One region of the Colwellia sp. E150_009 genome, then DNA from elsewhere that is predicted to be linked to it. Evidence: predicted binding sites of a transcription regulator. Region 1 holds the regulator's gene; each other region holds the start of a gene.
What was found. The regulator LexA, encoded in region 1, represses DNA repair genes until DNA is damaged. The targets are predictions, from matches to a motif close to TACTGTATNNNNATACAGTA.
Positions count from the first base shown of each region.

Region 2: a site for LexA is predicted at 1,557-1,576, ahead of ACE1OF_RS06720 (DNA topoisomerase III). Genes of this name have one in related genera too.
Region 3: a site for LexA is predicted at 1,610-1,629, ahead of ACE1OF_RS16570 (DNA polymerase II). Genes of this name have one in related genera too.

Region 1 is NZ_JBHFOM010000026.1:38,397-41,690, forward strand. It holds gene ACE1OF_RS12365 (hypothetical protein) at 111-440, opposite strand; gene ACE1OF_RS12370 (hypothetical protein) at 620-982, opposite strand; gene lexA (transcriptional repressor LexA) at 1,196-1,822, shown strand; gene coxB (cytochrome c oxidase subunit II) at 2,644-3,294, shown strand, end outside.
Region 2 is NZ_JBHFOM010000010.1:47,306-50,599, reverse strand. It holds gene ACE1OF_RS06735 (beta-ketoacyl synthase) at 1-259, shown strand, start outside; gene ACE1OF_RS06730 (DUF2164 domain-containing protein) at 319-567, shown strand; gene ACE1OF_RS06725 (hypothetical protein) at 690-1,520, shown strand; gene ACE1OF_RS06720 (DNA topoisomerase III) at 1,621-3,294, shown strand, end outside.
Region 3 is NZ_JBHFOM010000046.1:32,730-36,023, forward strand. It holds gene ACE1OF_RS16570 (DNA polymerase II) at 1-1,556, opposite strand, end outside; gene dinG (ATP-dependent DNA helicase DinG) at 1,668-3,294, shown strand, end outside.

The DNA of each region.
Region 1 (3,294 bases):
TAACGACTACGAAGATATAGTAAAGAAGAAAGCTTAAGTTAAGCTTAGGAAAAACTGATTATCAGTCGAAATTAAACTGAATGTGATTTAATTGTTTGCTTTATTGGGGTTTAGTGTGATGAGTAAGGTTGGAGTGTTTTTAAAGGCTCAAAAAAAAGACTTAAATCTTCTTTTGAGTAATCAATATTACTGATGTTAGCAATACTTATTTTAATGTGCAGAGGCGCTAACTCAGGTTCAGAAGAAATAATAATGGGGGTTGAATTAGGGCTATAGAAAATAGCATTATTGATTAAATATTTCAGTATGGTTGTTAATGCAAATTCATTAGTATGAATTGCGGGGCATTGTTCATTTACACGAACAATTATTTCTCTGTTCACTTTATTTTCAAGGGCGATGGTTGAATTAATTAGCGTTGAAAGATCAACCTTCTCCATTTTGATATATTAAGTAAATAACATAGCAAACTTATCTTAAGATTTGCTGAGTTTTTACTGAAATAACCCCGTTTTTCTGAACACCTTCACTACACTACTTACTATTGGTTATTATAGTAGATAGTGTTGTAGTGATGGAATTTTATTACTTACGGTAGGTATAATCTATACTTTAAAAATTAGCAATCAGTATCTTTTACATCTAGTTTTTCTTTAGCCTTTTCACAGGCATCTTCAATTGCATCTCCAGCGTCAGTTGCCATCTGTTTTGCTTTTTCGGTAGCACCTTTGGCTGCTTCTTTAACCTTATCACCCGCATCGCTTGCTATTTCTTTAGCTTTTTCGGTAGCATCAATAGCAGCCTCTTTAGCCTGTTCACCCGCATCTTTGGCTTTTTCGCCAAGGTCTTTAGCAACATCTTTAGTTTTTGAAATAGCCTCGTCAACTTTTTCACCAGTTGTTTTGGGCTTATCATCACTACAAGCACCTAAACTTAATAATGCTGTAAGTGATAAAGCCATAAATGAAAGTTTCTTATTCATATTTATTCCTCGTTATATGTTAGTAATGCTTAACGATATAACGAATAAGACAACAAAGATATAAAAGATATTTTTTAGTCATTTCTATTAAATTTAGACCTTGATGAGGTGGTGTGGGTATATGACTAAAGCCTTGCATTTATTTTGTTGCTGTATATACTGACAGTTGTAAATAAATACAGGACTTTGCCTAGAAAGGAAAAGCGTATGTCAATGATAAATGAATTAAAGCCTTTAACGAGCCGCCAACAACAAATTTTTGATCTTATTAAAGAAAATATTCAAGAAACAGGTATGCCCCCAACGCGGGCTGAAATTGCAGACTTTTTTGGCTTTAAATCAGCGAATGCTGCAGAAGAACACTTAAAAGCCTTAGCAAAAAAAGGGTATATTGAAATGATACCTGGGACTTCCCGCGGTATACGGTTAGCCGAGCAATTTATTGAAGAAGCAGGACTACCACTTATTGGTAGAGTTGCAGCAGGTGAACCTATATTAGCTCAAGAGCATGTTGAAGATCATTACCAAATGAGTGGGAACTTGTTTCATCCTGCCGCCGATTATTTACTTCGGGTAAATGGTGAAAGCATGAAAGATATTGGCATTTTAGATGGCGATTTATTGGCGGTGCATCAAACGACTGATGTACAAAATGGTCAAGTCATTGTTGCAAGAGTTGAGAATGATGTCACTGTTAAGCGTTTTAAACGTGATGGTAATATTGTTTATTTACATGCTGAAAATGAAAGTTTTGAACCAATAAAAGTAGATCTTACCTGTCAAGAATTTAATATTGAAGGGCTAGCTGTTGGTGTTATTCGTAATGGAAATTGGATGTAGTATTTTTCACTAAAACTGATTTTATACCAATCTCACTAACTATGTGATCATTTCTACTGGTTAAAACAACCAACTACGACGTTATTAATATTTAATAATTAGAACAACTAGTTATTAAAATAAATGCCTTGTATTTGGCTGTTTTTTCTGCGTATAAAGTAGATCACCTAATTAATGAAACTGATATTATTCATCTGCTTAATCTATATATTGATTATATGAATTATCGCTAAATTTTTTAGCGATAATGCGTTTTTGTATTCTCGGTTTATCTCTTTTTATGCGCTCTTTCTCAATTTTCTTCTACTAAACTCCTAATAATCCCAGTTAGTTGTTGTACCTCTTATTCATTTTTTTATTTTATTTATAGGTAGAATATCCCTAGCCTATATCTGTCAAGAGGTAGGCTTGTTTTTGAGTTAATACTCTAGTTGAAAAACTGGCATCCTTTTGACTTTTATCATAATAATTGTTTGACCTAGATCAAGTTTTGAGCGATTCTTAAGGGGAGGTTGAACAAAAAATAACTAGCAAAACTGTATAAAAAGACGTCAATACGTTGATTCTATGCCTATACCGAATGTTTAACTATTCACCATAGATGAGTTGGCTATTTACGTCGGTTAATTTAATAAAATTTAAATGATGTGCTTTACTAATTAATAAGCGCTTAATTAGAAAATAATAATAACTAAATTAACAGATAATCAGTTCAATGAGTTGTGATGTACATTGCTGCTTTCTGTTTTCTATACCCTGTTTTAAAGAAAATGCTAACCAAGCTATTTTCAATGAATAGGTATTGATAGAGGAGAGGTTGAGTGAGTAAAAGTAATCAATGTTGGTGGATGGGAATCGGGCTTTTTTTTACAAGCTTTTTTTCTTGTTCAGCTTGGTCGGAGGCACAGATAAATCTGACCAAAGGAGTAACTGCGGTTAGTAGGGAAGTATACGGTTTACATATGCTAGCCCTGTACATTTGTACCGCCATTGGTATTGTCGTATTTGGTGCTATGTTTTGGTCAATGTTCTTTCATCGCAAATCAAAAGGTGCAAAAGCGGCTGATTTTCATGAAAGCACAACAGTAGAAATACTCTGGACTGCAATTCCTGTCATTATACTCATCGCTATGGCTGTTCCGGCAACTAGCACATTAATCGACATGGAAAATAATGATAATTCCGATGTTACTATTCAAATTACTGGTTCACAGTGGAAATGGCATTACAAATATTTTGATCAAAATATAGAGTACTATTCAGTGCTATCAACTCCTCGGGAACAATATGAAAATCATAATGGTAGTTTTGATGGTAACGGTGTACTTAAAGGGAAAGATTACCTGTTAGAAGTTGATAAACCATTAGTTATTCCTGCCAATAAAAAAGTTCGTTTTTTAATTACCTCAGACGATGTTATTCATTCATGGTGGGTACCTGCATTTGCGGTTAAGCAAGATGCTAACCCAGGT
Region 2 (3,294 bases), on a different contig from region 1:
AATAACGCTGGCCATGATAAGTAAACGCTATGGTGAACAAGCCATGATTGAATACCAAGAAAAACTATCATTGGTTGAGCAAGCGCAAAACGTTTATCGTCAACGTGCTAACCAAGGTGAGTTTGATCTTATTTATAAATTTGGTGAAGGCTTACTAGATGAAAATATGATTGAAATTAATAATGACAGTTTACGTTTTGCTGAATTTAAACATAAGATTGTTTTACCTACTGAAAATCCCTTTGCTGATATGGTTTAATCAAATAACCAATGTGTGATTTTCTTGATGGAAAATAACTTAATCAACTTGGTATATGTATGTCTAAAATTGAATTTTCTAAAGAGCAACGTGAGAGTATGGTTTACAAATTACAAACCTACTTCAACAGAGAATTAGAGCAAGAACTTGAGCAGTTTGACGCAGAGTTTCTGCTCGATTTCTTTGCTGAGCAGATTGGTGCCTATTTTTATAACCGCGGACTTCACGATGCTCGTGCAATTTTTGAGTCGAGAATAGAATCTATAGACGATGAAATTTATGCCAACGAAAAAGAAATTTTGAATTAGTTCCATATTCTTATTTATTCTACTATCTGGTGTAACATGCATTTAGTTCTTATAAGACATTGAACTTATTGTTTTTAGTTGTGTCTATTGTGCATGAACATTAAAAGGAAGAGACAAGGTTTGTGCCAGCGGTATTAGTAATAAAAGGAAATGTTATTGACCAGCCAACACTAGCGTTGGCTAAGAAAGGTAATTTTTCGATGAAAAAGCATTTTTTGTTTTTCTCGATATTAATACACTTTTTTCTTGCTTTGTTACTGTTTTTAATTGCTGAATCAGAAAAGCCTAAACCTAATAACGTCACCACCAAAACAATTAAAAGTTACTTATATAAAGCACCATCTAAGCCCGTGAGTGTTGTTCCTATCACGGTAAAAAAAATACCTAAAACAGTAGAGAAATTACCTAATAAAATTGAAGCTAGCCCCCAAAAAAATGAAGATGTGACGGTAAAAACTAATGTTACTTTACAAAATCAATCAGAAAACCATCAACAAAAACAGTTACCTGTTGTTAAGCAAGAAAAACATAGCTTATCATCGAATATAAAAAAGAAAAACACTATGAATACCCCTAGCAAAGCAGGGTTTTCAAGTTTCAAACAATTAGAAAGTTTACGAAAGTCGATTAAAGAAAAGGTGATGGCAGAAGGCGTAGCAGCACATCAAAAATTTAGATCACCTTCAATTATGCATGGTGCTCAAATGCCAGTTACACGTTCGAATCAGCCATTAACTTTGGAAGAAGTCCACGAAAAAAACACCCTGAAAATGTCAGACAATATATCAATAACTAAACATGATAACGGCACCTGTATAATAGAGAGGGAACAATTTTTAGGTAGCCCCGTAGAAGGTTCTACATCAGCTTTTGCTTGTGGGGAAAGTAAATTTGATAAAAGCTTTCGTGAACATATGCGAAAAGTACAAAATAAAATAATGCCTAAAAGGTAGCTAACGCTATACAGTGGTTTTGATAAAAGCAAAAAATACTGTACATAAAAACAGTTTTTGCGCTATATTATAAATTATCATTTAATAGAACACTTTTTGATTGAAATTATATATTGCAGAAAAGCCCAGTTTAGGTCGAGCCATTGCCGCAGCATTACCTAAACCTCATAAAAACCATAAAACTCACATTGAAGTTGCTAATGGTGACGTGGTTAGTTGGTGTGTAGGGCATATTTTAGCGCAGGCTGATCCTCAAGATTATGATGAACGCTTTAAAAAGTGGTCTATGGAAACTTTGCCTATGTTACCTCAGCAATGGAAGTTGATACCTATTGCTCGTACTCGTGCTCAGCTAACGGCGTTGCGTCATCTTGTTAAACAAGCTGATATCATTATCCATGCGGGTGATCCAGACCGTGAAGGTCAATTGTTAGTTGATGAGGTTATTGATTATTTTAATGTTTCTACTGCTAAAAAGGCCGCAGTGAAACGGTTGCTGATTAGTGATTTGAATTTACCTGCAGTTAAACGTTCTCTAAACTCACTTAAAAATAATCAAGATTTTATGCCCTTGTCAATCTCTGCATTGGCACGTTCAAGAGCTGATTGGCTGTATGGGCTCAATTTAACGCGAGCATACACCTTACAAGGACAAAAACAAGGCTATAACAGTGTATTGTCAGTAGGACGAGTACAAACACCACTATTGGGTTTAGTGGTAAGACGCGAACAAGCGATAGCTAATTTTGTATCGAAACCGTTTTATCAGGTGCTAGCTCATTTAAGTCTTAGTCAAAACCAAATTAATGACAACGAGTGCTTTACTGCTAAATGGCAGCCTAGTGATTCTTGCCAGCCATATTGTGATGAAGAAGGGCGTGTTTTGGTTAAAGCCTTAGCTGAAAACGTGGTGGGCAGAATTAAAGACCAACCTGCTATTGTAGAAGATATTAGTATTGAGCAAAAACAGCAAAATCAGCCTTTGGCATTTAACTTATCTAGCTTACAAATTTCAGCTGCTAAGCAATTTTCAATGAATGCTAAATTAGTACTTGATGTATGTCAGGCTCTTTATGAAAAACATAAGCTGATTACTTATCCTCGGTCAGATTGCCGTCATTTACCTAAAGAGCAATTGAAGCAAGCCCCCGCCATTATAAGTATGTTAGCAGGCACTAAGTTACCCTGTAATGAACAAGCAAAAAATGCTGATCCGTCTATTCGGAGTTACGTTTGGAATGATAAAAAAATCACGGCTCATCATGCGATTATTCCCACTGAAAAATCGCCTAATAATATTAATTTAAATCCATTTGAAAAGAATATCTACTTGCTGATAACTCGTCAATATCTAGCGCAGTTTTATCCTGTTTATAAATATCAACAAACCAAATTAACGGTAAAGATTGCAGGAGGATTATTCACCACAAATGCTAAGGTTGAACAACAAAAAGGTTGGAAGGTACTTTTTCCTAGCAATGATAAAGCAGCGCTACAAGAGAATAAGCAACTGCCAATTTTAGAAAAAGGGCAACATTTACATTGTTTGCAAGGGGAGTTAATTGAAAAACATACATCACCACCCGAATCATTTACTGATGCAACATTGTTAGCCGCTATGACGGGAATTGCACGTTTTGTTAGTGATGAAAACATAAGAAAAGTGTTAAGAGATACCGATGGATTGGGTACAGATGCAACTCGTGCTGGTATTATCGATTTACTTTTTAAGCGTAATTTTTTACAGCGACAAGGAAAAAAAATAGTTGCTACC
Region 3 (3,294 bases), on a different contig from region 1:
CCATAAAAACTATTCATAATAATTTTTATGGCTTGTGACAAAGCAGCATTTTTTTGCAACTTAGCTTTATCACGTTCGGACCAAAGCGAAGTGATAATATCAGGTAAAAAATGTTTAGTGCGTGAAAAGTATGCTCCATCAAACCCCTTTATTACTTGTTTATTAACTTGCTTATTTTCAATAAGTCCTTCAATTAACCCCATAGGATCTATTTTAAACGTGCGAATAATACTAGGATAAAGTGATTTAAAATCAAGCACTAAAACATTGTCATATAAGCCTGGAATAGAGTCCATTACATAGCCACCTGGCGAAATTAGATCTGAAACACCGTCCCCCATATTTGGCGCAACGTAACCACTACGATGCAACTTAGGTAAATAAAGGTTGGTAAACGCCGCTACCGACCCACCGATTCTGTCGATTGCAAGCCCAGTTAATTGAGCGCGAAGCTGGGCAAACTCTAACAGTTGTGTTTTTTCAAAAATGAGCCACACCAAACGACAATCTTCAAGGTTATAAGCCGCTAAAGCCTGCTTGTTATGCAAAAAATTATCCGTGATTTCATCCACTCTATTATCAACATCATCAACCTTCTTTCCTATTCCCAATAATGTATTCGCTACATTATCAAGCGAAAAACTTGGAAAACTATACGTAGCCGTTCTCAGTAAATCTATTCCGTCGAGCACAACACGCCCAGCTATTTCAATAAACTGTTGATCCGTATTATTGCTATTAGTACGCCAACGTGGCGCGGTAGCATCGCGTCCTATAGCAAATTTAACCTTGTGCAGATCACAACGTTTCTGTAATAAATTAAAATCAAAGTTAATAACATTCCAACCAATCAATATATCCGCATCAATAATAGTAATTTGGTTTATCAGTTCAATTAACAACTGTTTTTCATTTTCAACCCAAACGATATAAGGCGCAGCATCTGGTTCAGGTTTACCTATCATTAATACGCAAGTTAATTCACTGGCAATATTTTTATTAGAAGCTGTTTCAAGGTAGTTTTCTCTATACGTATTATTTGCATAAAGTCCAATAGAATATAGCTCTCCTGCCATTGAACACTCAATATCTAGCGATAACATGGTCAAATGAATTGATAACATGTCTTTTGATTTTTTGCACTTCACTTGAGGAGTACAAATAAAATCTATATCTGCGGTAATAAACCGCTCCATTAAATACCGATCATCAGGACGTATATCATCTTCATAACATTTAATTTGTTTTGCTTTCAAACATTCTCTAGCCCGATAAAATTGTGCTAAATTAGCAAAGTAAAAGCCATGCACAGGGGTTTGCGTAAACGTTTGTAAAGCCAAATTTTGTTGCTTAATCAACTTAATATCATGTTGTTTTAAAAGATCAATAGCATAATTAATGTGTGTTTCTTCTATAAAAAAAACGGCTAGTTCATTATCAATCACCAACTTTTGCGCACCAGTATGTGTTTTTAACCATAACGTGATCTGCAAAGCATTACCTTTGTCTTGTACGTGACGACTTAATAAAAAACCACTTTGAATATGTTGCGACAATTTAATTGACCTTTTATGAAACAATATAAAAATATTAAGAAGAAATAACAAAAAGCTGTTATTATATACAGCACTATATCTTATTTATCTGTTTTATGGAAACCGCGCTAAATGCTAACAGACAAGTTAAAACAACTAATTCGTCAATCTTATAAAGCTATTGGTGAAAATTTAAGCCATTTTAATCCCAGACAACAGCAAACCTTTCTTATTGCTGAAATAGCAAAAACTTTAGCCGGTGAATACAATAAAGACCGAAAAATTATAACAATAGAAGCTGGCACTGGTACGGGTAAATCACTTGCTTATAGCTTAGGTGCAATTCCACTGGCACTAACACGTAACAAAAAAGTATGTATTTCCACTGCCACCGTCGCATTACAAGAACAATTAGTAGATAAAGACTTACCTTTTTTGAAAAAACACGCGGGGCTAAAATTTGATTTTGCTTTAGTTAAAGGCCGTCAACGTTATGTTTGCCGTCAAAAACTCACGCAAGCTGTTGCCACTGACTCGCCCCAAGCAGGCTTTACCTTTGCTGAAAAACCCAAAGCCAGTGATATTCGTACCTTAAATGCTATGCATAAGGCATTAACCGACGGCTCATGGCATGGCGATATTGATTCATGGAAAACCCCTATTGCACATCATATTTGGTCCCAAGTACAAAGTGATAAACACAGCTGTTTGAAAACCTTATCTGAACACCAACATTGCCCGTTTCATAAAGCACGTGAAACCATGGAGCAAGCACACGTATTAGTGGTAAATCATAGTTTATTATTGGCTGATCTTGAATTAGGCGGTGGAAGAATATTGTCAGCGCCCGATGAAACTTTTTATATTATTGATGAAGCCCATCATTTACCTAAAGTAACCCGTGATCACTCAAGTGCTAATATCACCTTACGTGGCGCAATTGAATGGTTAACAAAACTAAGGGAAACTGGCGATAAAATGGCTAAGCTAATCAAATCACAACGCGCCATTTCGCCAGCACTTAAACTCAGTGATGATTGTCAAGATTTACTCATAGAAATGCAAAAAGTCCTCACCTTTGTTGACAATAACGCCTCAATATATTTTGCAGAAAACGGCACTGAGAATAATAGCAATTTCAATCAAAAAGATGAGCAAGTTTACCGATTTGACAATGGTATTATTCCTAAAACATTAAAGAATTGGGCGGAAGATTGTAATGAGCTCAGTAAAAAATCATTGAGCCATTTAAATAAACTCTACAATGCCTTAATTGAAGCGGTTAAAGATGGCGATTGTAAAATGTATCTTGCCGAACCTGTATTGAGCGAAGCAGGTTTTATGTTGCAACGACTGGAAAATTTACAAGCGCTTTGGCATATGTACGCCAAAACCGACAGTGACAAAGCGGCACCTATGGCAAGATGGATTCAAAAACACTCCCCAATAAAAGCTAATGCCCGCCAAGACTATTTACTATGCGCCTCACCAATAGAAGTAGGTTTTACCTTAGAAGATAAATTATGGAGCCAATGTGAAGGTGCTGTATTATGCTCTGCAACCTTACTTGCTTTAAATTCGTTTGATCATTTTCGTTTTCAAGCTGGCTTAAAAAATAATGACGGAAGCCAATATCAACAAGTTACTTCACCGTTCGATTATCAAAACAACGCGCAGCTTGTGGTTGCCAATATGATTAACGAACCTAGTGCCTTGAAGTTTACCGATGAGCTTATTGAAAAATTACCTAAATATATAG